Regions from separate parts of the Janthinobacterium sp. Bl 1 genome, predicted to be linked through region 2. Evidence: predicted binding sites of a transcription regulator. Region 2 holds the regulator's gene; each other region holds the start of a gene.
What was found. Region 2 encodes FNR, which switches genes on or off when oxygen is low (the NO sensors DNR and NnrR bind a similar motif). Its sites were predicted from a motif close to TTGATNNNNATCAA; they were not measured.
Positions count from the first base shown of each region.

Region 1: AC4BCN_RS07390 (glycine-rich domain-containing protein) is a predicted target of FNR. The motif match lies at 5,905-5,918, and genes of this name have one in related genera.
Region 3: AC4BCN_RS15275 (XrtA system polysaccharide chain length determinant) is a predicted target of FNR. The motif match lies at 4,899-4,912, and genes of this name have one in related genera.

Region 1 covers NZ_CM177086.1:1,643,316-1,653,002, forward strand. The annotation lists gene AC4BCN_RS07355 (DUF1345 domain-containing protein) at 1-388, opposite strand, end outside; gene AC4BCN_RS07360 (MFS transporter) at 429-1,700, opposite strand; gene AC4BCN_RS07365 (CDP-6-deoxy-delta-3,4-glucoseen reductase) at 1,784-2,809, opposite strand; gene AC4BCN_RS07370 (SDR family oxidoreductase) at 2,822-3,739, shown strand; gene AC4BCN_RS07375 (hypothetical protein) at 3,823-4,083, shown strand; gene AC4BCN_RS07380 (hypothetical protein) at 4,263-4,532, shown strand; gene AC4BCN_RS07385 (hypothetical protein) at 4,775-5,014, shown strand; gene AC4BCN_RS07390 (glycine-rich domain-containing protein) at 5,102-5,788, opposite strand; gene AC4BCN_RS07395 (CHASE domain-containing protein) at 5,977-7,824, opposite strand; gene AC4BCN_RS07400 (glutamine--tRNA ligase/YqeY domain fusion protein) at 8,024-9,687, opposite strand, start outside.
Region 2 covers NZ_CM177086.1:270,579-280,265, forward strand. The annotation lists gene AC4BCN_RS01150 (heavy metal translocating P-type ATPase) at 1-654, shown strand, start outside; gene ccoS (cbb3-type cytochrome oxidase assembly protein CcoS) at 657-833, shown strand; gene ccoN (cytochrome-c oxidase, cbb3-type subunit I) at 1,056-2,483, shown strand; gene ccoO (cytochrome-c oxidase, cbb3-type subunit II) at 2,499-3,113, shown strand; gene AC4BCN_RS01170 (cbb3-type cytochrome oxidase subunit 3) at 3,115-3,318, shown strand; gene ccoP (cytochrome-c oxidase, cbb3-type subunit III) at 3,311-4,231, shown strand; gene ccoG (cytochrome c oxidase accessory protein CcoG) at 4,236-5,618, shown strand; gene AC4BCN_RS01185 (FixH family protein) at 5,673-6,197, shown strand; gene fnr (fumarate/nitrate reduction transcriptional regulator Fnr) at 6,201-6,959, opposite strand; gene AC4BCN_RS01195 (response regulator) at 7,199-9,687, shown strand, end outside.
Region 3 covers NZ_CM177086.1:3,436,135-3,445,821, reverse strand. The annotation lists gene AC4BCN_RS15295 (hypothetical protein) at 1-2,452, shown strand, start outside; gene AC4BCN_RS15290 (S1 family peptidase) at 2,449-3,225, shown strand; gene AC4BCN_RS15285 (N-acyl amino acid synthase FeeM domain-containing protein) at 3,230-3,976, opposite strand; gene AC4BCN_RS15280 (XrtA/PEP-CTERM system exopolysaccharide export protein) at 4,177-4,800, opposite strand; gene AC4BCN_RS15275 (XrtA system polysaccharide chain length determinant) at 5,055-6,584, shown strand; gene AC4BCN_RS15270 (XrtA-associated tyrosine autokinase) at 6,601-7,440, shown strand; gene AC4BCN_RS15265 (TIGR03016 family PEP-CTERM system-associated outer membrane protein) at 7,424-8,953, shown strand; gene wecB (non-hydrolyzing UDP-N-acetylglucosamine 2-epimerase) at 8,963-9,687, shown strand, end outside.

The DNA of each region.
Region 1 (9,687 bases), 1.4 Mb from region 2:
CGAGGAACCAGGAACCGACCAGGGTGGCGATCGTCAAGCCGTAGTGCAGCGCGCGCTCGTCCGGCGCCAGGTCTTTCATCGAAGACAGCTGCGAGACGATGGCCACCAGGCTCATCACGGAAGCGATGGACAGGGCCGACAAGACTGTTGCCGCCCGCTCGTCCTGGCGCGCCGCCATCATTTTCACGCGGTGGTGGTTGGCGCGCATCATCATCCAGGCCATCGTCGCCAGGTAGAACCAGACGGCCACGTTCCACGCCGTCAGCAAACGCGTCATCTGTTGCCACGATGCGGGCAGCAGCAGGCCGGCTGCCACGCCGATGGCCGTGGCCATGCTCAGGTGGGGGCGGCTGCGGATGAAGCTGTGGAACGGAAGCGTGATTTTCATGGTGCCAGGGTTCGTCAGTGGCGATAGCGCATCTTAGGCCTTATGTCGCCGCCGTGGTAGCCGTCCTGGCGGCCGCTTCCTTCTCGTGGTGGGGGAAGCGGTCCATGCGCGACAGCACGGGGAACAGCACGGCCCAGATGCCCGTCACGGCCAGGGTGGCGGCGCCGCCGAAGAGCACGGCGCGCACGAGGCCGAACCAGCCGGCCGTCAAGCCCGACTCGAATTCGCCCAGCTCGTTCGAGGCGCCGATGAAGACGGCATTCACGGCGCTGACCCGGCCGCGGATTTCGTCGGGCGTCTCGAACTGCACCAGCAGGTGGCGGATGTAGACGCTGACCATGTCGCCGGCGCCCATCAGGAACAGCGCCACCAGCGCCAGCGGGAAATAGCTGGTGCTGCCCAACACCAGGGTACCCAGGCCGAAGACGGCCACGCCGCCGAACATCCACGGTCCCACGCGGCGCGTGATGGGGAAGATGGCCAGCGCGATCGAGCACAGGGCCGCGCCGGCCCCGGGTGCCGTACGCAGCAAGCCCAGGCCGCTGGGGCCGATATGCAGCACGTCGTGCGCGAGCGCCGGCAGCAGCGCCGTGGCGCCGCCGAACAGGACGGCAAACAGGTCGAGCGAAATGGCGCCCAGCACGATGGGTTTCGACCAGACGAAGCGCAAGCCTTCGAGCAGGGTATGCCAGCTGACGGGTTCGCGCTTGACCACTTGCGGCGCCGGCGTGGTGGCGCGCATCAGCAGGACGGACACGACCAGCAGCGCGGACGAGATCAAATACACGACCTTGGGGCCGAAGTAATACAGCAAGCCGCCCAGGGTAGGCCCCAGGATGATGGCCACGTGCGAGCTCGACGAGCTGAGCGCGACGGCGCGGCTGAAGTGTTGCGTGGGCACCATGTTGACGAGCACGGCTTGCGTGGCCGGCATCATGAAGGCGCGCGCGCTGCCGAACAGCACCAGCACGGCAAACACGGGCCAGACGATGGAGAGCCCGCTCAGAGTGAACGCCAGCAGGGCCAGCGCGCAAGCGAGCTGCGCCGCCAGGCACCAGGCGATGATGTTGCGGCGGTTGTAGCGGTCGGCCACATGGCCTGCCGGCAAAATCAATACGAGGAAGGGCGCGAATTGCGCCAGGCCGATCAAGCCCAGGTCGAACAGGCTGCCCGTGATCTGGTACACCTGCCAGCCGATGGCCACGCTTTGCATCTGCACGGCCACCGTGCCCAGCACGCGGGCGGAAAGATAAAAGGCGAAGTTGCGGTGACGCAGGATACTGAAGCCGTTGCCGGCGGAAGCGAGAGACATGAAATTTCCAGGAAGCAGCGGGGTAGAGCGGTGGTGGCAGCGGGCGCCGCACCAGCCGCGCCCCGCTGTCTGGACTGTGACGCTTACTTGGCCAGGTCGGCTTCCGTGGTGAAGGCGTCCGCGTAAAACTCGTCGTCTGGCAACTGGCACAGCTGCACGAAGTCGCGGTGGGCCGAATCGACCATCACGGGCGCGCCGCAGGCATATACCTGGTGGCCCGACAGGTCGGGCAAGTCGGCGATGACGGCCTGGTGCACGAAGCCCGTGCGGCCGCTCCAGCCGTCTTCCGGCAGGGCGTCCGACACGACGGGCACATAGGTGAACTGCGGCAAGTCGGCGGCCCACTGGCGGCACAGCGCATCCATGTACAGGTCGTGCGGACGGCGCCCGCCCCAGTACAGGGTGATCGGGCGCGTGGAGCGCTCGTTGATCATGTGTTCGACGATGGCTTTCAAGGGTGCAAAGCCCGTGCCCGAGGCCAGCAGCACGACGGGCTTGTCGGAATCTTCGCGCAGGAAGAAGGTGCCCATCGGGCCTTCGAAGCGCAGGATGTCGCGCTCCTTCATGGTGCCAAATACCTGGTCGGTAAACAGGCCGCCCGGCAGGTGGCGGATGTGCAGGGTCACGGGGCCGCCGTCGGCGGGCGCGCTGGCCATGCTGTAGCTGCGACGTTTGTTGTCGCGCAACAGGATTTCGATATACTGTCCGGCGCGGTAGTTGAGGCGCTCGCTGGCCGGCAACTGCAGGGTCAGCACGACGACGTCGGGCGCGACTTTTTCGATGGTGGTCACGCGCGACGGCATTTTCTTGATCGGGTAGTCGCTGCTGCCCGCCACTTCGCGCGCTTCGATGACGAGGTCGCTCCGTGGCATGGCGCAGCAGAACAGGGAAAAGCCGGCTGCCGCTTCCTCTTCCGTCAGGGCGCGCTGCTGGTGCGCCTTGTGCTGGACGGTGCCGGAAACCACTTTGCCCTTGCAGGAACCGCAGGCGCCATTTTTACAGCCATACGGCAAGCCCACGCCGGCGCGTATCGCCGCCGCCAGCACGGTTTCGTCCGCTTCGCAGCTGAACTGGTGGCCGCTGGGCTGAACAGTAACTTGAAAAGTCATACAATCCTTGAGATGAAAAATATGTTAATGCACTCTTTGCGCAAGCCGTCAGGCTTGCCGCGCCTGCTGATCCTGGGCTGCGGCGACGTCGGCATGCGCTTGCTGCCCCTGCTGCGCGCGCGCTTTCGCGTCTTTGCCGTCACCAGCCAGCCGGCGCGCTGCGCGCAGTTGCGGGAAGCCGGCGCCGTGCCCATCGTGGCCAACCTCGACGACCGGGCCAGCCTGAAACGGCTGGCGGGACTGGCGACGATGATCGTGCACCTGGCGCCACCCTTGTCGTCGGGCTTGCTGGACCGGCGCACGCGCAATCTGGCCGCCATTTTACCCGAGCATGCACGCATGGTGTATGTGAGCACCAGCGGCGTGTATGGCGATTGCGCTGGCGCCTGGGTCGATGAAACGCGGCCGACGGCGCCGGCGAATGCGCGCGCGAAGCGGAGGGTGGACGCCGAACAGGTCTTGCGCGGCTGGGGCGCGCGACGCGGCGCCACAGTGGCCATCCTGCGCGTGCCCGGCATCTATGCCGACGACCGCCTGCCCTTGAAGCGCTTGCGTGAAGGCACGCCGGCCCTGGCCGCGGATGACGATGTGTACACCAACCATATCCATGCCGACGACCTGGCGCGCATCATCGAGCGGGCCTTGTGGCGCGGCAAACCGGGACGCGTGTATCACGCCAGCGATGACAGCGAACTCAGAATGGCCGAGTATTTCGATGCCGTGGCCGACACGTTCGGCCTGCCGCGCCCGCCGCGCCTGCCCCGTGCCGCGCTGCAGCAGGTGGTCACGCCGATGCTGCTGTCGTTCATGTCCGAATCGCGCCGATTGCACAATACGCGCATCAAGCGCGAGCTGGGCGTGCGCCTGCGCTACGCGCGCGTGGCAGATGCCTTGCGGCCGCTGTCCGCCGATGGCGCCGGCATCGGGTAAAATGGCCGGTTATCTGCGCACTTTGCTGGGCCGGCGCGCAGCGCGCCGTTCCCGCGCTGCGCCACTCACTTAAGGAAGACAGCATGAGCACCCTCACTTACGAAGCATACCTGGACGAGGTCACCACCGTCCTGACGGAACTGTACGACCTCGACGACGAAGCCGCCATCAAGCTGGTCGTGGCGGCGCAGGATGCCGAATTTTTCGTCCCGCACGATGCGCATGAAGAAATGCGTACCGTCGAGCAAGCCAAGAAAGATGCGGTCACCCTGTTCGAGCGCAAGCAGAACCGCCAGCAAACGCAGGAAAAACAGCAACAGCGCGTGCGCCAGCAAAAGAAATAAGACGGAAGCAGGCCGTGGGGCAGTACGGGTTCCGGCGCAACACCGGGACCGTGCCATTTGATGCACCGCAAACGCGCCATGGCGCGCTGGCGATATGGTGAGCAATGTCGTCACGCGTCTGGGCTCTTGTGGCGGGCTCCACACAGCGTGACGTTGTTTCCCGTCAGCAGGAGCGAGCCATGCGAGCAACGAGTCACCCCAGCAAGGAGCAAGTGCGCGCTTATATGCGCCGGCGCGAACATGCGCTGCAACCCCCACCACCGCCCGATGAAATTCGCCGGCAACTGGCCTGGTGCCGCGCGGACGATTCCCCATGCACTTGCCCGCTTGCCACCCCGGCCGGCGTGGCCGCGCAAGGCTGGCATTTATCCGCAGAAATGGCCCGCCTGGGCACCCTCATGGCCATAGCCTGGCTCATGCATAGCGGTGTTGCTCATCGTAAAAATTGATGACGTGCAGCAAATTTTTCCGATTTGAGTTATCCTCTAGCACATTCCAAGTGCGTCAATTCTCTTCAATTATCACAATTTTGCTCTAAGTTACGCAAAAATCAACAATAGCGTGTATTATATTGTTTGTGGCGTAAAAGCCGCATAAGTGATGGCGCTTTTTAGTGTGTTTACCCTGAATTAGTGCAGAAGAGACATTCTGTTTTTTCTTGCTCTAATACAACAAGTACGGATTTTTGATCATGTCTCTCAAACAAATTACCTCTTTGCCTACCTACAACCCGAATCGCGTCCTCGATGCGATCATCGACAAGCTGCAACTGAAAAACGATGCCGCCTTGTCGCGAGCTCTGGAAGTGGCGCCACCTGTTATCAGCAAGATTCGTCACAACACCTTGCCGATCGGCGCCACGATCCTCATCCGCATGCATGAAATCAGCGATTTCAGCATTCGTGAACTGCGCGAGTTGATGGCTGCCTAAGAGCGCCTGACAGACGGCAAACTGAGAGGTGCCGTCTGGGTAAGTCAGGCTTGCCGCGTGCGGCAGCCACATCTGTTTTCCGCTTTTCTATTGCGGATCGCGGTTCAATACCGGACGATCGACATAGAAGCGCCCCATTTCCAGGCCAGTCGAAGACGATTTGACCACCGCTGCGGCCAGTGAGGCGGGCGCACTGGAAAATGCGGTGCTGGCTGCCCCCGTCGCGCGGCCCGAATACGCCGTCGCCTGCACGGCCGCACTGGAAAACGCCGTTTGCACGGCCCGGCCCGAGTATGCCGTTGCCTGTACCGCCGCACTGGAAAATGCTGTTTGCACAGCCCGTCCCGAATACGCCGCCTGCACGGCCCGCCCCGAATACGCCGTCTCCGCGCGGATATAATCTTCCCCGAACGTTTGCTCATACAGCTGCTTCATGCGCTCGCCCACGCGATGGTGCGCCGCTTCGTCGTCTTCGCCGCGCAGGCCGATGTAGGGGAAGTGATGGAGGAAGTAACCGAACACCTGTTCGCAGTCGGCCGCATATTTCAGGGTGTCGAGGATGTGGTAGTGCCAGAAGGTATCGACGTCCATCAGCGGCGCTGTTTCTTCTTCCGGAAACTGTTTCATCAGGATCAGAAAGCGGCGGTATTCGAATTCCACCGCATTTGCCTTTTCCAGGCTCCATCCTTCGCCTGACTCCCGGTGCATCAGCTTGACCTTGATCGCGTCCAAATCCAAATCGGCAATTGCCTTGAAACTGTCGTTCGTATCCATGAATGTCCTTTTGTAAAGAGCGTTGTGGGAAATACGGTGAAACAAGGGAGAGCGGTGGGATCGTACTCCTGGCAAATGGTCGAGGAATGCCTGGCCCATGGCGGGCGGGCGCTGAGTTGTTCTACACCAATATTGCATCTAATTACAAAATATGCAAGCTGAGCTTGCTCCATGCGAACGCGCGCCCGTCAGTTGCTGGCCCGGCTTTCTTCCTGGTAGGGAAATGCGGTGGCGTCCGCGCCCAGCGGTACGCTGACGTGCACGCTCATGCCGGCGCCGGGGCTGCTTTCGATGTAAAAAGTGCCACCCAGCAATTTTATGCGTTCCTCGATGCCCACGAGGCCAAACGAGCCCAGCTTGTTGCGCCCGTCGATGGCGGCGCCCACGCCGTTGTCGCTGATGCTCATCGATACCGTATCGCGGCACTTTTCCAGCTTGACTTGCACGCGGCTGGCATGGGCATGCTGGGAAATGTTGCTGAGCGACTCTTGCAGGATGCGGAACAGGGCCGTCGCGCACTGGTCGCTGAGGCAAATGTCGTCATGGCTTTCGCTCACTTCGCAAGCGATGCCCGTGCGCTGGCGAAATTGCGCCACCTGCCATTCGACGGCCGCATTCACGCCCAGGTCCAGCACGGTAGGGCGCAAATCGTTGATGATCTGCCGCACGCTCTTGATGGTGGCGTCGATCTGCTCCAGGGTCGAGCGGGCGCGGGCGTTCAGGCGCGGGTGACGGCGATGCGTGCGCGAGGCCAGCATGTCGGCGTCGATGCGCAAGACCAGCAGGTTCTGTCCCAGGTCGTCATGGATTTCGCGCGCGATGCGCTTGCGCTCTTCTTCCTTGATCTGGTCGGCATGGGCCGCCAGGCGGCGCAGTTTCTGGTGCGACAGCTGCAGACGGATCTGGCTGGCGCGCAATTCTTCCGTCATGCCGTTCGCCATCTGGATGGCGCGCCGGCGCGACGATGCCAGAGTGTGGAACAGCATGTATAGCAGCATGGTGCTGGCAAAGCCTATCAGCAGGGCCAGCCATGGCAAAAAGACGTCGAAGCGCGTGTACAGGTCGCTCTTGCGCACGCTGAACAGCGCTTGCCACACGCGGCTATTGTGTTCGATCAGCATCGTGCTGCTCAGGTAGCGGCCGGAATTGCCGGGCAACCACCATGGCGCATGCATGCCCGCCGTCGTGCTGTCGAAGATGGGGCGCATGTCGTGCGGTAAGTCTAGCGGTGCGCGCGCCTGCGGGCCGATATCGAACAGGGTCAGGCGGACGTTGCGCACCGGCATGTCCGCCAGCGCGCTGCGCATCATTGTCACCAGGTCGTAGCCGATGCCGACGGAACCCTGGTACGCCGCGCGCCGCTGCTCCACCGTATCGACCGGCATGCCAAAGTGGTACACGGGCAGGCGCATGGCCATGCCCGTCAATTGGGGACGGCCTTGCATCGGCACGGGCACGCCGGAATTGCTGATGTTGCCGGAATCGCGCGACTGCGCCAGCATTTCGGCGATCAGGGGGCGCGAGGCGATGTCATAGCCATATTTTTCAGGGGCGCTGGCAATCGGTTCGATATACACCAGCACGGAATAGTGCGCGCGCGGGGCGGGTGGATGGATGGCAAACGCCGGATAGCCGTCGCGCCCGGGCGGATAGTCGCGCTGCATGGCCGCTTCGAAGGCGGCACGCTGCGTCTCGTCCAGTTCCTGGCTGTAATTGAGGTTCATCACGCCCGGATAGTTCTGTTGCAGGGCGATGTTCGCCACGTAGCGGTGGAATTGCTCACGGCTCACGTGTTCGTTGGCGTGGAACAGGCTGGCCGTGCCGCGCAGCAGGTTGGCATACGACTTGACGCGCGATTCGATGTTTTTCTGGGTATTGCGGGCCAGATTGTTGAATAGCTCGCTGGCATCGTTTTCGATCGACAGCGAGGCGGCCATATAGAACAGCAGGCCCACCATCGTCGACATCACGAAGCCGAGCAGCCACTGCGGCCTTTTTTCAGCAGATAAGGGGTGTTCGCCGGCAGTAGAAGACATCGCCATCCGCATCAGGAAGAGGAATCGGGTGCCGCCTGGGCGACGGAGGCTAGGCTGCGTTGTACAAGCACTATTAAAATTGTAAATTGCTCAATAGCTGCCTAATATACAAAATTATCGTTATTATAGTCAACAAGCAATATTTCTCGTTGAAACGAAAAAAACCGCCGCAGCGGTTTTTTTTGTGTGCCGGCAGCCCTTATTTGGCGGGCTGCCAGCTGTCTTTCAGGGTGACGATGCGGTTGAAGACGGGCTTGCCAGGCTGGCTGTCGACACGGTCGGCCGCAAAATAACCGTGGCGCTCGAACTGGAAGCGCTCTTCCGGCTGGGCCAGTTCCGCACCCGGTTCCAGCCACGCTTGCACCACTTCCTTGGCCAGCGGATTCAAGGCCAGCTTGAAGTCCTTGCCGCCCGCGTCCGGCTGCGGGTCCGTGAACAGGCGGTCGTACAGGCGCACTTCGGCGGGAATGGCCGTCGGTGCGCTGACCCAGTGCATATTGCCCTTGACCTTGTAATTGGCGCTGCCTTCCGTTCCCGACTTGCTGTCCGGGAAGTAGGTGCAATGCACGGCGATGACCTTGCCGTTCTCATCCTTGTCGTAGCCCGTGCACTCGATCACGTAGCCGTAGCGCAAACGCACGCGGCTGCCCGGCTTGTCGTCGATCGGTGGATACAGACGGAAATAGCCCTTGTTCGGCACTTCCATGAAGTCGTCTTCCTCGATCCACAGCTCGCGCGAGATGGGGAAGGTGCGCAAGCCGCGATCGGGGAAGTGCGGGTGCACGGGTGCCGTGCATTCCACGCTTTCGCCTTCGGGGAAATTGTCGATGATCAGTTTCAAAGGACGCAGCACGGCTACCGAGCGCGGCGCTTTCGGGTCCAGGTCTTCGCGCAAACAGCCTTCGAGCACGCTGTAGTCGATCCAGCCGTCCGATTTCGTCACGCCCGTGCGTTCGCACATCAGCTGAATGGCTTCCGGCGTGTAGCCGCGGCGGCGCATGCCCACCAGGGTCGGCATGCGCGGGTCGTCCCAGCCATCGACGATTTTTTCTTCCACCAGCTGGCGCAGCTTGCGCTTGCTGGTGACGATGTAGGTCAGGTTCAGACGCGAGAATTCGTACTGGTGCGGCACCGGCTTGGCGAAGAAGCCGCCGGCCGACAGCGTTTCCAGCAGCCAGTCGTAGAACGGGCGGTGGTCCTGGAATTCCAGGGTGCAGATCGAATGCGTGATGTTTTCCAGCGCGTCCGAGATCGGGTGCGTGTAGTCGTACATCGGATAGATGCACCAGGCGTCGCCCGTGCGGTGGTGATGCGCGTGGCGGATGCGGTAGATGGCCGGGTCGCGCAAGTTCATGTTCGGCGAACTCATGGCATCTTCGCTCATCTTCGCGCGCAGGATGTGTTCGCCATCCTTGAACTGGCCCGCCTTCATGGCGCGGAACAGGGCCAGCGATTCGTCGCGCGGACGGTCGCGGAAAGGCGAATTCTTGCCGGCCTGGCCGAAATTGCCGCGGTTGGCGGCCATGTCTTCGGCGCTCTGGCTATCCACATAGGCAAAGCCGGCCGTGATCAGGTACTCGGCCATCGCGTACAGCTGGTCGAAATAGTCGCTCGCGTAGTGCAGGTGGCTCTGGCCATCGGCATGCTTCGGTTCCCAGTCAAAGCCCAGCCATTTCACGCTGTCCATGATGGTGTCGACGTATTCCTGCTCTTCCTTGGCCGGATTGGTGTCGTCGAAGCGCAGGTTGCACTGGCCGGCGTAATCGCGCGCCAGACCGAAGTTGACGCAAATCGACTTGGCGTGGCCCACGTGCAGGTAGCCGTTCGGCTCCGGCGGGAAACGCGTGATCACCTGGGGCAGGC
Region 2 (9,687 bases):
GGCAACGCGGCCTTTGTCGCCGCCATCGCCGGGCCGCCGCTGGGCGACACGGCCATCGGCATGCAGGGCATGACGCCGCTGTACCTGGGCAAGCAGGGCCGCTGGCTCACGCGTTTCCTGCTCAGCGACGCGCTGCGCCCGGAAGCGCGCGACGTCGTCGCGTATTTCCACCGGCGCGGCAAGCAGGTCGTGCTGCTCAGCGGCGACCAGGAAGCGCTGACGCAAAGCGTGGCGACGGAACTGGGCATCAACACGGCCTGCGGCGAATGCCTGCCCGATGAAAAACTCGATTTCGTGCAGCAGTTGCAGGCAACGGGCGCCGTTGTGGCGATGGTGGGCGACGGCATCAACGACGCGGCCGTGCTGAGCGGCGCCGACGTGTCCTTCGCCATGGGTTCCGGCGCCGCGCTGGCGCAGGCGCATGCGGACACGGTGCTGCTGTCGAGCCAACTGGTGTCCGTGCTCGACACGGCGAAGACGGCTGCGCGCAGCATGCGCATCATCCGCGAGAACCTGGGCTGGGCCACCCTGTACAATCTGACGGCCATCCCGGCCGCCGCGCTGGGTTTTTTGAACCCCTGGCTATCCGGCGTCGGCATGGCTGCCAGCTCGGCCGTCGTCATCGCCAACGCCCTGCGCCTGCGGAAAGCCTGAACATGGAAGCCCTGTATCTCCTCATCCCCTTGAGCGTCGTGGTCGTCTTCATCGCCCTGTGGGTGTACTTCACGGCCTCGGACAGCGGCCAGTTCGACGACCTCGTCGGACCTGGCTTGCGCGTGCTGCAGGACGACGACACGACGGCCCAGCCGGCGCCCGGCGAACCGCATCCCTGACCGCACCAGCCCGGCCGGCGCGCCTGCCCCTCTGCCCGCCCTGATTGCAGGGATCTTGTATGGCTTTTTTGAGCGGAATTTGACCGAAATATCACTTTATTTCGATGCCAGTTCGCTACGCTTATTTCATCCGGGGAATTTTGATCCACATCAAAGTTTTTTCACGGTCAAACACTTACTCTCTGGCCACCATCATAAATAGTAATTCCAGGGAGAGTCTTTGTGGATCAATCGCTGAACTATAACTACAAGATCGTGAAGCAATTCGCGGTCGCTACTGTGGTATGGGGCATCATCGGCATGCTGGTTGGCGTTATCATCGCCGCTCAGCTGGCCTGGCCTGCCCTGAACCTCGACATACCATGGCTGACATACGGACGCCTGCGTCCGCTGCACACGAATGCGGTGATTTTCGCCTTCGGCATCTGCGGCCTGTTCGCTACCTCGTACTACGTCGTGCAACGCACCTGCCAGGTGCGCCTGTTTTCCGACAAACTGGCTGCCTTCACCTTCTGGGGCTGGCAAGCCGTGATCCTGTGCGCCGTCGTCACCCTGCCCATGGGCATGACGCGCGGCAAGGAATACGCGGAACTGGAATGGCCTATCGCCATCCTCATCGCCGTCGTCTGGATCGCCTACGCCATCGTGTTCTTCGGCACGCTGATCAAGCGCAAGGTCAAGCACATCTACGTGGCCAACTGGTTCTTCGGCGCCTACATCCTGGCCGTGACGATTTTGCACGTGGTCAATGGCGCCGTCATGCCAGCCTCGTTCACGAAATCGTATTCCGCCTATGCGGGCGTGCAGGACGCCATGATCCAGTGGTGGTACGGCCATAACGCGGTGGGTTTCATCCTGACCGCCGGCTATCTGGGCATGGTCTACTACTTCATCCCGAAACAGGCCGAGCGCCCCGTGTACTCGTACCGTCTGTCCATCGTCCACTTCTGGGCGCTGATCTTCACCTACATGTGGGCGGGCCCGCATCACCTGCACTACACGGCATTGCCTGACTGGACGCAATCGATCGGCATGGTCTTCTCGCTGGTCCTGCTGGCGCCAAGCTGGGGCGGCATGATCAACGGCATCATGACCCTGTCGGGCGCCTGGCACAAGCTGCGCACCGACCCGATCCTGAAATTCATGATCGTCTCGCTGTCGTTCTACGGCATCGCCACCTTCGAAGGTCCGATGATGTCGATCAAGACCATCAACTCGCTGTCGCACTACACCGACTGGACCGTTGCCCACGTACATGCGGGCGCTCTGGGCTGGGTGGGCTTCATCACCATGGGTTCGATCTACTACCTGCTGCCGCGCCTGGCTGGCCGCACGCAGATGCACAGCACGCGCCTGGTCGACGTGCACTTCTGGGTGGCCACCATCGGCATCGTGCTGTACATCGCCGCAATGTGGATCGCCGGCGTGATGCAGGGCCTGATGTGGCGCGCGGTCAATCCGGACGGCACTCTGACCTACACCTTTGTCGAGAGCGTGAAAGCGACGTATCCGTACTACGTGGTGCGCGTGGCCGGTGGCCTGCTGTACCTGTCGGGTATGTGCATCATGGGCTACAACACCTGGATGACTCTGCGCGGCAGCAAACTCCCCGTCGCCCGCATTCCGGAACTGAACGCGGCGCACGCCTGATAGGAGCGAAAGCAAATGAAATTTTCACATGCATGGATTGAGAAAAACCCCTGGCTGCTGATCGCCCTGGTCACGGTGGTGATCAGCATCGGCGGCGCCGTCGAGATCGTCCCCCTGTTCTTCCAGAAGAGCACGACGGAACCGGTCGCCGGCCTGAAGCCGTATTCGCCGCTGCGCCTGGCGGGCCGCGACATTTACGTGCGCGAAGGCTGCTACAACTGCCACTCGCAGATGGTGCGTCCGCTGCGCGCGGAAACGGAACGCTATGGCCACTATTCGGTCGCCGGCGAGTTCGTCTACGACCGTCCGTTCCAGTGGGGTTCCAAGCGCACGGGGCCCGACCTGGCCCGCGTGGGCGCCCGCTACAGCGATGAATGGCACCGCACGCACTTGAACAACCCGCGCGACGTGGTGCCCGAGTCGAACATGCCGTCCTACCCCTGGCTGGCGAAGACCAAGCTGGTGCCTGACGAAATCGTGCCGAAGATGCGCGCCCTGAAACGCCTGGGCCAGCCGTACAGCGAGGAAGAGATCGCCGCCGGCCCCGCGCAGCTGCAGGACAAGACGGAAGAAGACGCCCTGGTCGCCTATCTGCAAGGCCTCGGTACATTAATCAAAACAAGGAATTAGCATGGCAATCGAAAACCTGTTTGACAGCGCCAGCAGCGTCATGACGGTGGTTTCCTTTACGACGTTCGTGGGCATCCTGTGGTGGACGTTCAGCCGCAGCAACAGCGACTTCGACGCGGCGGCACGCCTGCCGTTCGCCGACGAGGCGCTCGACTATCCGGCCGAAGCCGAGATGAACCTGGCGAAGGAGCATCACCATGGCTGACTTTACCAATGGCTTCTGGAATATCTACATCATCGTGCTGTCCCTGCTGGGCATCATCGGCTGCGGCGTGCTGCTGTACTCGCAGTCGAAAGTGAAAGTGGTCGCCGGCGCCCCCGCCGACGGCACCACGGGCCACGTCTGGGACGAGGACTTGAAGGAGCTCAATACGCCGATGCCGCGCTGGTGGATGTGGCTGTTCTACATCACCATCGTCTTCGCGCTGGCCTACCTGTTCCTGTATCCGGGCCTGGGCAACTATGCCGGCAGCCTGGGCTGGAAATCGACGGGCCAGTACGAGGAAGAGCTGAAGAAGGCGGAAGCCGACTACGGTCCCCTGTTCAACAAGTACCTGAGCCAGGACTTGAAGACGGTAGCCGCCGACCCGCAGGCACAAGCCATCGGCCAGCGCCTGTTCCTGACCTACTGCGCGCAATGCCACGGTTCGGATGCGCGCGGCAACAAGGGCTTCCCCAACCTGACGGACAAGGACTGGCTGTATGGCGGCGAACCCGACATCATCAAGACCACCATCCTGCACGGCCGCAATGGGCAGATGCCACCGATGGGCGCCGCCCTCGGTTCCGAAAAAGATGTCGAGAACGTGGCCCATTATGTGCTGAGCCTGTCCGGTTCGACCTCGGATCCTGTCAAGTCGGTGCTGGGCAAGGCCAAGTTTGGCGCCTGCATGGCCTGTCATGGCGCCGATGCGAAGGGCAACCAGATGCTGGGTGCGCCGAATCTGACGGACAAGGTCTGGCTGTACGGCGGCAGCGCCGATACCATCATGGAAACCGTACGCAAGGGACGCAGCAACACCATGCCGGCCTTCAGCGATTTCCTCGGCGAGTCCAAGGTACACGTGCTGTCGGCGTATGTCTGGAGCCTGTCGAATCCTCAGACGCCCGTGAAATGATGTAATGGAACCTCAAGTCATCAAGATGTATGCGGCCCGCGAGCAGATCTACCCTCGCGAGGCCAAAGGACGCTACGCTACCTGGCGATGGGTATGCGTATGGCTTACCCAGCTCGCGTTCTACGGCTTGCCGTGGTTGACCTGGAATGGCAGGCAAGCCCTGCTGTTCGACTTGACCACGCGCAAGTTCTACATTTTCGGCGTCGTGCTGTGGCCCCAGGATTTCATCTATCTGGCGGCCCTGCTGATCATCTGTGCGTATTTGTTGTTCCTCGTCACGGCCATTGCCGGGCGGGTGTGGTGCGGGTTCTCTTGCCCGCAAACGGTATACACGGAAATCTTCCTGTGGGTCGAACGCCGCATCGAGGGCACGCGCAGCGCGCGCATGGCCCTCGACAAGCAGGGCCCGTCCGTGCGCAAGGCGTTCAAGAAGACGGCCAAGCACCTGGTGTGGGGCGCCATCGCCCTGTGGACGGGCTTTACCTTTGTCGGCTACTTCACGCCGATCAAGGAACTGGCGCAATCGGTGGTCACCTTGAATTTCGGTCCCTGGGAATGGTTCTGGGTCTTGTTCTACAGCCTGGCAACCTACGGCAACGCGGGCTGGCTGCGCGAGCAGGTGTGCAAATACATGTGCCCCTATGCGCGCTTCCAGAGCGCCATGTTCGACCAGGACACCCTGATCATCACCTACGATGCCAAGCGCGGCGAACCACGCGGCGCCATGAGCAAGAAGGCCGGCCACAACGACAAGCTGGGCGATTGCATCGACTGTACCCTGTGCGTGCAGGTGTGTCCGACCGGTATCGATATCCGCAACGGCCTGCAGTATGAATGCATCGGCTGCGCCGCCTGCGTCGATGCCTGCAACAGCGTGATGGACAAGGTCGAGCGGCCGCGTGGCCTGATACGCTACAGCACCGACCATGCGATGGAAAACAACTTCAATTCGAAGCAGATACGCCAGCGCGCCATGCGCCCGCGCGTCTTGATCTACACTTCCATCCTGGCCCTGATCATCATCGCCGTATGTACCTCGCTGGCCCTGCGCACGCCCCTGAAAATGGACGTGATCCGCGACCGCGGTTCGATGGGACGCGAAGTGGAAGACGGCATGATCGAAAACGTCTACCGCCTGCAGATCATGAACACGTCCGAGCAAAGCCAGCATTTCAAGATCAGCGCTTCCGGCTTGCCGGGCCTGACCTTGCTGACGCGCGAAGAAGTGACCTTGCAGCCGACGGAAACGCTGGGCTGGCCGATCCGCCTGCGCGTGCCGCACGGCGTGGGCGAGAAGGGCTCGAACAAGATTGCGATCGAATTGCAATCGCTGGACGACCCGTCGCTGCATGTGCGTGAAAGCGCGGTCTTCATCGTGCCGCGTTAATGCAGGAAGGCCGGTCCCCGCATGGGGGCTGGCCGTTTACACAGGAGAAATACCATGTCCGACAGTCTGAAACTGCAGCCTCCCGTTGCACCGTGGTACAAGCATCGCTGGCCATGGCTGCTGATGATCGGTCCCGGCCTGTCCGTGGTCGTCGGCAGCTTCATGGGCTATATCGCCTTTACGCAGCCCGACGCGCTGGTGGTGGGCGACTATTACAAACAGGGCAAGGCGATCAACCAGGATTTGAAGCGCGACACGATCGCCAGCGACCTGGCCATGGATACGAGCCTGGCGTACGACGTGGCGTCAGCGCGCCTGAGCGGTTCCGTGCACAGCTTCGGCAAGGCCTACCAGGGACCGCTGCAGCTGCACCTGGCGCATGCGACCCTGCCGGAAAAGGATATCAAGCTGCTGGTGCAGCCCGATGCGGCCGGCAATTTCTCGGTGCCCCTGCCGATGCTCGAACGCAGCCGCTGGCAAGTGCTGGTGGAAAACGACAAACGCGAGTGGCGCCTGTCCGGCATCTGGACCTGGCCCGTGCAACGCAGCATCGCGCTGCATGCGGATGAAGAGTTATAAGCCTTACTTGCAGACGTCCGTGCCTGCCGTAATGGCTTTCAGCTTGGCTGGTTGCAATATTTCGATCTCGCGGTTCGACACCCGCAGCCAGCCTTCCTTCTTGAATTTCGACAATAAACGGCTGACGCTCTCGATGGTCAGGCCCAGGTAGTTGCCGATTTCCTCGCGCGACATGCGCAGCTGGAATTTGCTGCTCGAATAGCCGCGCGCCTCATAGCGCGACGCCAGGTTGACGATGAAGGCGGCAAAGCGCTGCGTCGCCTGCATATTGCCCAGCAACAGCATCACGCTTTGCTCGCGCGTGATTTCCTGGCTCATCATGCGGTGGAAATGACGGAGCAGGGTCGGCATATTGCCCAACAATTGCTCCAGGCTGGAAAACGGAATTTCACACACTTCGCTGTCTTCCAGCGCCACCGCATTACAGTGGTGGCGGTCGGCGCTGATGGCGTCCATGCCCAGCAGTTCGCCGGCCATCTGGAAACCCGTCACCTGCTCTTCGCCGCCCGGATTGATCTGGTATGTCTTGAAGTGCCCCAGGCGGATCGCGTACAGGTTCTGGAACGAGTCGCCGATGCGGAACAGCGAGGCGCCGCGCACGATCTTGCGGCGGCGGCCGATGATCTGGTCCAGCCTGTCCATGTCGCCCATATCGAGGCCCATCGGCAGGCACAATTGATGCATGCTGCAGGTCGAGCATCGCGCACGCAACGCTTCCACGGTCACTGTGGGCAAGGTTGGAGTGATTAGCGCTTCAGTCATGTCGGTACCTTTTAGAAAATGCAACAACAAGTTTACTGCATACCGGGTTGCCGTGTGCCAATTTCACCGCAATTTCGCTGAATAAACGACGTTCCGACTTTAATTATATGGCAACATCGTCAAAAGCCCATGCGGGTAGGGGCATTTGTGCGGCGGCGCTTGCCAAGCTGGGGTATTGATAGGAAAATTCCTGACAGCATTATCTGCCGCCTGTGCCGCCCGGTACTGAAAAGGAAATCATGAAGCCTCTCGGCATCAAAGCAAAAGTCGCGCTGGCCACCAGCCTGACCTCGATCGCCATGATCGCGCTGGTCACCATGATACAGGTGCAGCACATGCGCGACGACTTCACCCGAGTACTGCTGAGCCAGCAGTCATCCCTGATCAGCCGCACCGCTGCCGAGCTCGACGACAAGCTGGGCATGCTGCTGCAGATCGTCACCCTGACGGCCAGGCAGCAGCCGCCGGAACTGATGGCCCAGCCGGCCCAATTGCGCCAATACTATTCGCGCCGTTCGATGCTGGTGCTGTTCGACGACGTGCTGGTGCTCGACGCGCATGGCGCCGTCGTGGCCGACATGCCGGAAGTGGCGGGGCGCACCGGCATCAACGTCGCCGAGCGCGAGTATTTCCAGACCGTGCTGCGCACGCGCCAGCCCATGATCACCGAACCGATGCTCGGCAAGTCGAGCGGCATGCCCATCGTGCAGATGGTGGCGCCCGTGCTGGCCGCCGATGGCCAGGTGGCCGGCGTGGTGATCGGCGTGCTGCGCCTGTACAAGGACAATCTGCTGGGGCGTCTGCGCTCGGAAAAGATCGGCAAGAGCGGCTATTACTTCATCCTCACGCGCGGCGCCGTGCCGCGCTACGTGCTGCATCCCGATACCAGCCGTTTGCTGCAGCCGCGCCAGCCGAGCGCCAACCTGACGACGACCCAACTGCTGAAGGAAGATGGCGAAGGCAGCATGGTCAGCACGAATAGCCGCGGCATCAAGGCCGTCAACAGCTTCAAGCGCCTGAAATCGGTGAACTGGCTGCTGGCCACCTCGCTGCCCGTCGCGGATGCCTTCGAACCGTTCGATGGCGTGCTGTACCGGCTGGTGCTGTGGAGCATCCTCGCTTCGCTGCTGGCCGCCGCCGTGCTGGGCTGGGTCACCGTGCGCCTGCTGTCGCCGCTGGTGCGCCTGCGCAACACCCTGCTGGCCCTGCGCACCAGCGGCAGCCGTTTCACCCCCGTGCCGGTGCAGCAGCGCGACGAGATCGGCGAACTGACGGAAGCGTTCAACGGCCTGATGAGCGAGCGCGACCGCCTGCAGCAGGAACTCGAATCGCGCGCGGCGGAACTGGAGCAGGAACGCGACCGGGCCGAGGCCGCCAACCGCGCGAAAAGCGATTTCGTGGCCAACATGAGCCATGAAATCCGCACGCCCCTCAATGCCGTGCTGGGCATGGTGTATTTGCTGGGTAATACCAAGCTTGATACGGAACAGCGCAAGTATCTGACCATGGTGCGCGTGGCGGGCCAGTCGCTGCTGGGCATCCTCAACGACGTGCTCGACTATTCGAAGATCGAGGCACGCCGCATGGAACTGTCGCCCGTCGAATTCGACCTCGACGAAGTCATGAATACCCTGGCCACGACGATGACGATGAATGCGGGCGAAAAGGAACTGGAACTGGCCATCGCCGTCGAGCCCGACGTGCCGCGGCGCCTCTTGGGCGACGCGCAGCGCCTGCAGCAAATCCTCGTCAACCTGGCCGGCAACGCCATCAAGTTCACGGAGAGCGGCGAAGTGGTGGTGGCCGTCAGCCTGGCCGAGAGCAAGAGCGAGAGCGGCCGCGCCTGGCTGCGCTTCGAAGTGCGCGACACGGGCATCGGCATGACGGAACTGCAGCAACAGCAACTGTTTGCCGCATTTTCACAGGGCGACCAGAGCATCACGCGGCGCTTCGGCGGCACGGGCCTGGGCCTGGCCATCAGCAAGCAGCTGATCCACATGATGGGCGGCGACATCGCCGTCGCCAGCAGCGAAGGCAAGGGCAGCCGCTTCTGGTTCAACGTGCCGTTCGAGATGCTGGCGCAGCCGGCCGAAACTCGGCGCACGCCGGCCCTGGGCCAGCTGCGCCTGCTGGTGGCCGATGATAACCGCACCACGCGCGAACTGATCGTCAAGCTGATCGAGGCATGGGGCTGGCTGGCCGACGAAGTCGATTCCGGCTTTGCCGCCATCGAACTGTACCGCGAACGCCTGGCGCAGCAGCAGCCGTACGACGTGGTGCTGGCCGACTGGCACATGCCCGTGATGGACGGCCTGGCCACGGCCAAGGCCATCCGCCAGGCGGCCAGCGGCCAGCGCCAGCCCATCGTGGTGATGGTCAACGCCTTCGCCCGCAACCACCTCGAGGAAATCTCCAGCGCGGCCGAGGCCGACGTCGTGCTGATGAAGCCGATCACGGGATCGAGCCTGTTCGATGCCCTGCATCAGGCGCTGATCACGAAGAACGACGGCGGCGAGCAGCGCATCCTGCACCAGCCGCTGGGCACGGAACTGGCCGGCGTGCATTTCCTGCTGGTGGAAGACAATCATTTGAACCAGGCCGTGGCGCGCGGCATCCTCGAACACATGGGCGCCACCCTCGACGTGGTGGGCGACGGCTTGCAAGCCGTGGAACGGCTGCGCACGGAAGCGCTGCGCTACGACATCGTGCTGATGGACATGCAGATGCC
Region 3 (9,687 bases), 3.1 Mb from region 2:
GCCTGGCCTGGCAGCGCGGCCGCTGGCCCTGCTGGCGGGCGCGGCCTGCATGCTGGCCTTGCGCCACTATCCGCTGGGCCACGGCTGGCCCGGCCTGCTGTTTGCCGCCCTGCTGCCCGCGTATTTCCTGCTGCTGTGCTGGCGTCCCGCCTGCTGGCTGTTCAGCGTGCCCGCCCTGCTGCCCGTGCTGGACCTGGCACCGTGGACGGGCTGGTTCTTCCTCGAAGAAATCGACGTGCTGCTGTTGCTGACCGTGGCCTGCGGCTATTGGCGCCTGGGCGGACCGGCCCAAGCGGCAGCGGCGCGGCTCTCGCCCGCCGCCCGCGCCTGTTTGCTGCTGTGCAGCCTGGCCTGGCTGGCGGCGCTGCTGCGCGGCGTCCTGCCGCTGGCGCCGCTCGACCTGAATGCCTGGGATAACTACCTGAGCCCCTACAACAGCTTGCGGCTGGGCAAGGCCTGGGCCTGGAGCATGCTGCTGTTGCCGCTGCTGCTGCGCGACGCGGACCCTGCCGCCTTGCGCCGCTACGCGCTGCCGGGCATGCTCGCCGGGCTGGCCATGGTGTCGCTGTTCGCCCTGTGGGAACGGGCCGTGTTTCCCGGTCTGTCGAACTTGTCCAGCGACTACCGCATCACGGCGCCGTTTTCCGCCATGCACACGGGTGGCGCCGCACTGGACGGCTACCTGGCCCTGAGCCTGCCGTTTGCCGCACTGTGGCTGGCGCGCGCCAGCAGCCGCTGGCAGGCGGTGCTGGCCATGCTGCTGCTGGCCCTGGCCCTGCACGCGGCGTTCACGACCTTTTCGCGGGGCTTGTACGCGGCCCTGGCCGCGGCCATGCTGCTGGGATTCTGGCAAACCCTGCGGACGGCGCCCGGCGCGGCGCGGCGCGCGCCTTCCCATTCGCCATTGCGCGGAGTGCTGCTGAGGCTGCTGCTGGCGGGCCTGGGCACCGTCCTGCTCGTGTACATGTTCAGCCTGGCCGGCTACCGGGGCTTGCTGGCCGCCGTCGTCCTGTTCGCGGCCAGCTTCGTGCTGGCGGCGCGGCCCTTGCCGTGGCGCCTGGCGCCTGCCAGCGTGCTGTGCGCGCTGTGCCTGCAAGGCTTGCTGGCCGCCTGGTGGCCGGAACCGTCCGGCCAGCAAACGGCCGGCTGGCTGAAAGGCCCGTATTTCCTGTTCCTGCTGGCGGCCGTGCTGCTGGCGATCGCGCTGCGGCCCCCTAGTGCCAGCGGCGCGGCTGGCAAGGGACCCGCCAGGCTGGGGCTGGCGATGATGGCGTGGACCATGCTGGCATGCAATCTTGCCTGGATAGGCTGGCACTGGGCGGGACCGCCAGCCCTGCTGCCGGCCGGCCTGGTCGTGCTGCTGGCCATGCTGATGCTGTGCAATGGACGCCTGCGCCCGCCGTTGTGGCGGCTGGACCGCGCCAGCCTCAGCATCGTGGGCGCGGCCGGCATCCTGCTGCTGCTGGCCATACCCGTGTCGGCCAGCTACTACGCCACCGAACGTTTCGCCACCACGGCCTTCGACATGCAAGGCCGCTTGCGCCATTGGCGGCAGGCGCTGGCCATGCAGCCGTCCGACTGGGGCGACCGCCTGTTCGGCATGGGTAGCGGCAGCTTTCCCGCCACGTATTACTGGCACAATCCGCAGCGCGAGGTGCCGGCCAGCATCGCGTATGCGGAAGACGGGGAAAACCGGTATGTGCGCCTGGCCAGTCCCGGCTACAGCGCCGGCTATGGCGAATTGCTGCGGCTGCTGCAGCGGCTGCCCGTGCAGCCCGCCACGCACTACACTTTGGCGCTCGACGTGCGGCGCACGGGACCCATGCCCGTGCTGCTGGTGCGCCTGTGCCAGCGGCAATTGCTGTACGCCCAGGGCTGCGTGAACGTTCCGCTGCGCCTGCGGCCTGTGCCGCCTGGCACGCAGCCCGGCGGTTGGCAACACTATGAAGTGCCGTTCGACAGCGCCTGGCTGGGCGCCGGTGCCTGGCTGCTGCGTCCGCCCGTGCAGCTGGAACTGGCGGCCAGCGGCACGGCCACCTCGTCGGTGCTCGAAGTCGACAATCTGAGCTTGCGCGCGCCGGGCGGCGAGGAACTGATCGCCAACGGGAGCTTTACGCAAGCCAACAATTACTGGTTTTTCAGCAGCGACCACCACCACTTGCCATGGCATATCAAGAGCATGGCCTTGCATTTACTGATAGAAACGGGCTGGTGCGGCGCCCTGTCCATGCTGGCCCTGCTGGTTCTGGCCGGCCGGCGCCTGCTGCGCCAGGCCGCGCGCGGCGATGCAGGCGCGCTGACGTGCGCCGCCGCCCTGCTGGGTTTTCTCGTCGTCGGCCTGTTCGACAGCCTGCTCGACGTGCCGCGCATCGCCATGCTGTGCTACCTGATGCTGCTGTGCGCGCTGCTGCAGCCTGTGCCACCTCCTCACGTTGAAAGTGCGCCGCCATGAAAGCCCTGCCGTTTACATGCTTGTCCGCCCTCGTGTTTTGCCTGGCCTTGGCCAGCGCGCCGTGCCGCGCCGATGCGCCGCTGGCGCAAACCATCGCGCGCATCAAACCATCGATCGTCGGCGTGGGCAACCTGCAAAAAACGCGCACGCCGCCGATGAATTTCATCGGCACGGGTTTCGTGACCGGTGACGGCCTGAGCGTGCTCACTTGCGCCCATGTGATCCAGAAACTGCTCGACGCCAATCCGAACGAGGTCATCGGCATACTCACGGGCCAGGGCGACGTAACGCAATTTCGCCCCGCCAAGGTCCAGGCGCTGGACACGGAACACGACCTGGCCTTGCTGCGCCTGGTGGGTGCGCCCCTGCCCGCCCTGGCGCTGGGTGACGCGGCCACGGTGCGCGAAGGCCAGGCCATGGCCTTTACGGGATTTCCGCTGGGTACCTTGCTCGGGCTGCGCCACGTGACGCACCGCGCCACCGTGTCATCGCTGACACCCGTGGTCATGCCCAGCGAAAACGCCCAGCGCCTCGACGTCCGGCGCCTGGCGCAGCTGCAAAAGGCGCCGTACACCGTGTTCCAGCTGGACGCGACCGCGTATCCGGGCAGCAGCGGCAGTCCCTTGTTCGATCCCGAGACCGGTCTCGTCTACGGCATCGTCAACATGGTGTACGTCAAGGGCCTCAAAGAGGCAGCCATCAGCGCGCCCAGCGGCATCACTTACGCGATTCCAGGCAGCCACATGCAGGCGATCTTGCTGAAGAATAAATGACTGCTCAGTTGCGCCCCTGCCTCAGCCGGCCGGTAATGCCGGGCTCATCCCATGTCGGAAAAAAAAAGGGGTAAAACGACCGTTCACCCCCATGCTGTTCCATCAGGCCACCGAATTTACGGATCTGAGCCCCCATGTAATCGAGGTCCAGCCGTAGCAGCACGGCCGGCGCCCCCACGCGCGTGCACTCGCGCTCGCCGCCGAAGTCCTGGAAACCCAGCATGCGCTTGTAAAACACCACATGGCGCGGGTTGACTTCAATCACGTAATCCGTAAAGCCGTGAATATTGTGGGCATAGATATAAGAAATATGAATCAGCGCCGCAAACACGCGCTTGCTCACGCCCTTGTCGATGGCCAGGCGCGACGGTTCGCACAGGCGCCGGCCCTGCGCGCGCAGGACGTCGAGCTTGTCGCGGAAGTTTTCATCGGCGGGCAAGCCCGTCTCGTCGTTATCGAGGCACAAGGTCATGGTGCCGACGGTGGTGCCGGCCGTTTCCGCAAACAGCGTGATTTTATTCAGCGCATGCGCCGTGCAGGGATCGACGGCATAGCCGCGCCAGCCGTACATCTTGCGGATCAGCAAACTGGCCGCTTCGCGCCGGCCACGCGAATTGGCCATGCGGATATGAAAGCGCTGCAGGTCGAGCTCATGCTCCATGGCCGGGTCGATCTGCCCCTCGCCCACTACCAGGTCACTGAAGTTGCCTGGCGTGTCGAAGGAAATTATGGGTTCATCTTCAAAGCTCATCTTGTCCTCACGTTCATCGGCAGCCGTCGAGACGGACTGAAGCCAATGCCTTGTGACAAGAGAAAAACTGGAGAAGTTCCCAGCAATAGCTAAAAAAACAGAAGAAATTTACCTTGGGATAGCAAAATAACACGATGAAATTTGTCTATAAGTACAAAATGGCAAATATAATTGCTGTTTTGATATTGCCGAGCTTGCTGTTAAAAAAAGCTTTCCGGTATCAATAACACATCGCCCGGCCGCATCATGACGTTGGCGGAAATATCGCCTTCCTTCAGCAAATCGTCGAGCCGCACCCTCAGCTGCTGCTGGTTGCCTTCGCGCACGCGAATGATGCTGGCCTTGTTGCCGGCCGCGAAATCGGTGATGCCGCCCACGGCGATGAGCACGTCCATCAGCGACATGCCCAGCCGGTACGGCAGCGCCTGCGGCTTGGCCGCCTCGCCGATGACGCGGATCTGCTCGCCATACGGCCCCGAGAAATTGGTGACGATCACCGTCACCACGGGCTGCTGGATGAACTTGCTCAAGGCTTGCTCGATGTCGCGCGCCAGCTGGGTCGACGTCTTGCCGCTGGCGGGCAAATCCTCGACCAGCGGCGTGGTGATCTTGCCGTCCGGCCGCACGGCCACCGTCAGCGACACTTCCGGATTGCGCCAGACGATAATGTTGACGGAGTCGCCCGGGCCGATCAGGTAATCGTGCATGGGGGCGCTGTCGTCGGACGGCGCCAGCGGATGGCGCGTGCGGCAGGCGCCCAGCAGGCTGGCGGCGCCCGCCAGGACCAGCGTGTTGCAGACAAATGCACGGCGAAATGGATTCATGCGGAGCCTCTTCGAGTCGATGCGCGTCCATGGCCGGCCCCGCAGAACCAGCCTGGGCCGCGAACTTCCTATGATTATTAAAACCCGGCAAGTGAACCTTGAGGCGTATCAAGAAGCGATCATCTTGGGAAATCTTGCTCCACAGCCGCCCTATACTTTGCTTACTCAACAAGCAAGTATTTCTTGCAAGACGCCGTCGTTGTCCGCGCCGCCAACCCATCTACCGAGCAGCATCGTCACCTGAAGGAAGCGACATGGAAGAATTGATACAGCAACTGCTTTCCGGCTTGAAAGGCATCTGGAAGTACCGCTGGCATGCGGTGCTGGTGGCGTGGCTGGTGGCCATCGGCGGCTTCATCAAGGTGATCACCCTGCCCGACGACTACCAGACGTCGGCGCGCGTGTTTGTCGATACGCAAACCATCCTCAAGCCGCTGATGGCCGGCATGACCAGCGTGCCGAACACGGAACAGCAGGTGGCCATCATGAGCCGCACCCTGCTCAGCCGCCCGAACGTGGAGCGCGTCATGCGGATGGTCGACCTCGACCTGGACTCGAAGACCGTGCGCGAGCACGAAGCCCAGCTGGATAACTTGATGAGCCGCATCAAGATCACGGGCACCAGCGCGTATGACATCTACACCATCAGCTACAGCGGGCGCGACCCAAAGCTCGTGCGCGACGTCGTGCAAAGCCTGCTGACCATCTTTGTCGAAGGCAGTTTCCAGGGTAAAAAGGGCGATTCGCAGAAGGCGGTGCAGTTCATCGACGAGCAGATCAAGAATTACGAAGACAAGCTGAGCGCGGCGGAAAACCTGGTGAAGGAATTCAAGATCCGCAACAACCTGCTGCTGCCGCGCCAGGGCATCGACTATGGCAGCCAGCTGCTGATGTCGTCCGATAGCCTGAACAATGCCAAGCTGGAACTGATCGAGGCGGAACAATCGCGCAAGGCCATCCAGAGCCAGATCGAGGGCGACGAGCCCGTGCTCGACCTGGAGCCAAGCGCGTCAGCCATCACGAATCCCGAACTCGACGAGCGCATCGCCTCGATCAACAAGAACCTCGACAGCCTGCGCATGCAATTTACGGAACTGCATCCCGACATCATCGCCTCGAAACGCCTCGTGACCCAGCTGGAAGAACGCAAGATCGAGGAAAACAAGCTGAAAGCGGCGTCCGGCGACCCGGGCAAGAACTACAGCCCCATGCTGCAGCAGCTGAAGGTGGCGCTGACGGATGCGGACGCCAAGGTGGCCGCCATCCGCGCCCGCGTACAGGAATACAGCGCGCGCAACGAGCGGCTGCTGGCGCAAAGCAATGCCGTGCCCGAGGTGGAATCGCAGCTGGCCCAGCTCAACCGCGACTACATCATCAACAAGGAAAACTATGAAAAGCTGATCGGCCGGCGCGAAGCGGCCAAGCTGTCGGGCGAACTCAGTTCCACCACCGACATGATGGCCTTCAAGATCATCGACCCGCCCACGGTGCAATATGCGCCCGTCGGCCCGAACCGCCCGCTGCTGTTCAGTGCGGCGCTGGGCGCGGCCCTGGTGGCCGGCATCGCCACGGCATTGCTCATCAGCCAGGTGCGCCCCACCTTCCTCAGCCCCTCCGAACTGCGCGATGCCACGGGCATGAACGTGCTGGGCACGGTATCGATGAACTGGACGCCGCTGCAGCAGGTACGCCGCCGCCGCGCCCGCTATGGCTTCAGCGCCTGCCTGGGCAGCCTGTTCGTCCTGTACGGCGGGGTCATGACGGCCGCGCTGCTGAAATTCTAGATCCAAGGGAGCGACGATGAGCAGCAAGGACAGCGGCAAGCACGAACCCACGATCCTCGGCGTGGCCGAGGCCAGCGTACCATATATAGTGAACGGTACGGATGGCGCGGAAGCAAGCCGGTCGCCCCGCTACCGCGCCCTGAACCTGGCCCGCCTGGCCGAGCAAGGCATGCTCACGCACGATGGCGGGCGCAGCGCCGTGGCCGAGGATTTCCGCATCATCAAGCGGCCGCTGCTGCGCCAGGCGCGCGCCAGCGGCAGCGGCAGCGACACCATCCGCCACGGCAACCTGATCGTCGTCACCAGCGCCATGCCCGGTGAAGGCAAGACCTACTGCGCCGTCAACCTGGCCATGAGCATCGCCATGGAACTCGATATCACGGTGCTGCTGGTCGATGCCGACGTGGCGCGCCCGTCCGTGCTGAAAGTGCTGGGCCTGCCACCGGAGCCGGGACTGATGGACGTGCTGCTCGACCCGCAACTGGCCATGGCCGACGTGATCCTGAAAACCAACGTGGCCAACCTGAGCATCCTGCCCGCCGGGCGCAGCAACAAGCACGCGACGGAATTGCTGGCCAGCCGCGCCATGAGCCGCTTGCTGGCCGAGATCGCCAGCCGCTATGGCGACCGCATCGTCGTCTTCGATTCGCCGCCCCTGCTGATCACCAGCGAAGCGCACGCGCTGGTGGGGCAAATGGGCCAAGTGGTGATGGTGGTCGAGGCGGAGACGACAACCCAGCACGCCGTCAAGGAGGCGCTGCGCCAGATCGAGTCGTGCGAACACATTCATTTGATCTACAACAAGACCAAATCGTTCCCCGGCAACGATTACTACGGCTATGGCCATTACGATTAGCCGCCGGGGCTCGCTGCCGCTGCTGCCCTTGCTGTCCCTTCTGCTGCCCGTGCCGGCCAGTGCCATCGACTGGCTGGCAAAACCGTCGCTGCGCCTGCGCGAAAGCTATACGGACAATGCCTTGCGCGCGCCGCCCGGCAAGGCGCAATCGGACTTCATCACGGAAATCGCGCCCGCCATCGCCCTCATCGGCACGGGCCCCCGCCTGCGCGTGCACCTCGATTACAGCTGGCATAAATACCTGTCCGGACAACGGGCCGATACCGATAACCACGAACTGCAGGCCTCGGCCGACGCCGAGCTGGTCAAGGACTGGTTCTTTATCGATGCCAACGCCAGCGTAAGCCGGCGCAACATCTCGCCGTTCGGCCCCCAATTGATCGACGACCTGCCCGACACGGAAAATGCCAGCACCGTGCGCACCACGGGCATCAGCCCGTATTTGCGCCACCGTTTCCGCGACCTGGCCACGGCCGAGCTGCGCTACACGCGCAACACGGTCGACAGCGGCGGCGACTTGCTGTCCGTGCACAGCGATGAAATGGAATTGCTGCTCAGCGGCGAGCCGCGCGGCTCCGGCTGGACCTGGAACGCCAGCCACGACGTGCGCCGCACGCAGGACAGCAAGCTGGCGCCCGTGCGCATGCAGCGCAGCAGCGTGGGCCTGCGCTATCCGTTCAGCAGCAAATGGTCGGCCACGGCCAGCGGCGGCATGGAAAAGGAAGGTTATATCTCGGCCAGCGGCAAGGCGCCCGAGGGCCGCTTCTGGTCGCTGGGCGGCGTGTGGACGCCGTCGCCGCGCACCAGCGTCGCCTTCAGCACGGGCAAGCGCTTCTTTGGCACCACCTACAGCCTGGACGCCACCTTCCTGCAGCGCCATACCAACTGGCAGCTGAACTACAGCGAAAACATCACCACCATGCCCACGCAGTTTTCGCGCCTGGGCAACCGCGACGCGGGCCAGTTGCTCGATCAATTGTGGCGCGGCATCTTTCCCAATGCGCGCGACCGGCGCCTGCGCATCGATGCCTTCCTGCGCTACGCCAACAGCCTGGGGCCGGAACGGGGCGCCATCAATTACTTCAGCCACCGCTATTTCCTGCAAAAGCAGCTGAAGCTGACGATGGCGCGCGCCACGGCGAAAAGCACGATGATCGCCGGCATCACGGCCGTCGACCGCACGGCGCAAACGGCCAGCGGCATCGACAGCGGCTTGCTGCCCGGCGTGGAATTCGGCAGCGAAGACCGCACGCGCCAGATCGGCGGCAATGTGGGCTGGAGCTGGCAAGCCAGTTCGCGCACCAGCGTGAATGTCAATGCCGGCTACGCCAGCGTGCGCTCGCTGAGCGTGCCCCGGCGCGACAACAACATCACCATGACGGCCGGCTACACGCGCATCCTGCAGCAGAACATGACGGCCAGCATCGACGTGCGCCATACGCGGCACGCCAGCAACCGCGGCGGCGACTACCGCGAAAACGGCGTCAGCGCCACGCTCACCATGCAATTCTAAGGAGCCCGCATGTCCGCCCCCTCTCTTGCGTCCGCCGCGCCGGCGCACCTGCTGTGCGTGGTGGCCGCGCGCCCCAACCTGATGAAGATGGCGCCCATCCTGGCCGCCCTGGCCCGCCAGGCGCCCGCCGTGCGCGTCACCTTGCTGCATACGGGACAGCATTACGACACGGCCATGAATGGCCAGCTGTTTGCCGACCTGGACCTGCGCCCGCCCGACATCTGCCTCGACGTGGGCTCGGGCAACCACGCGCAGCAGACGGCCGAGATCATGCGCCGCTTCGACGCCGTGCTCGACGCGCATCCGCCGCTGGCGCCCGATGGCGTGCTGGTGGTGGGCGACGTCAATTCCACCTTGGCTTGCGCGCTGGTGGCGGCCAAGCGCGGCATGCCCGTGATCCATGTCGAGGCGGGCTTGCGCAGCGGCGACCGGCGCATGCCCGAGGAAATCAACCGCGTGCTGACGGATCAGTTATCCAGCCTGCTGCTGACCAGCGAGGAAAGCGCGCGCGCCAACCTGCTGCGTGAAGGCATCGCCCCCGAACGCATCCATTTCACGGGCAACGTCATGATCGACAGCCTGCGGCGGCAACGGCCGCGCGCCGTGCCGCCCGCCGCCACCCTGCGCGCCCACGGCCACGCCTGCCCGCCCGCGTATGGCCTGCTGACCCTGCACCGGCCATCGAACGTGGATGCGCCGGCGCAACTGGAAGCGCTGCTGGGGGCGCTGGGGCA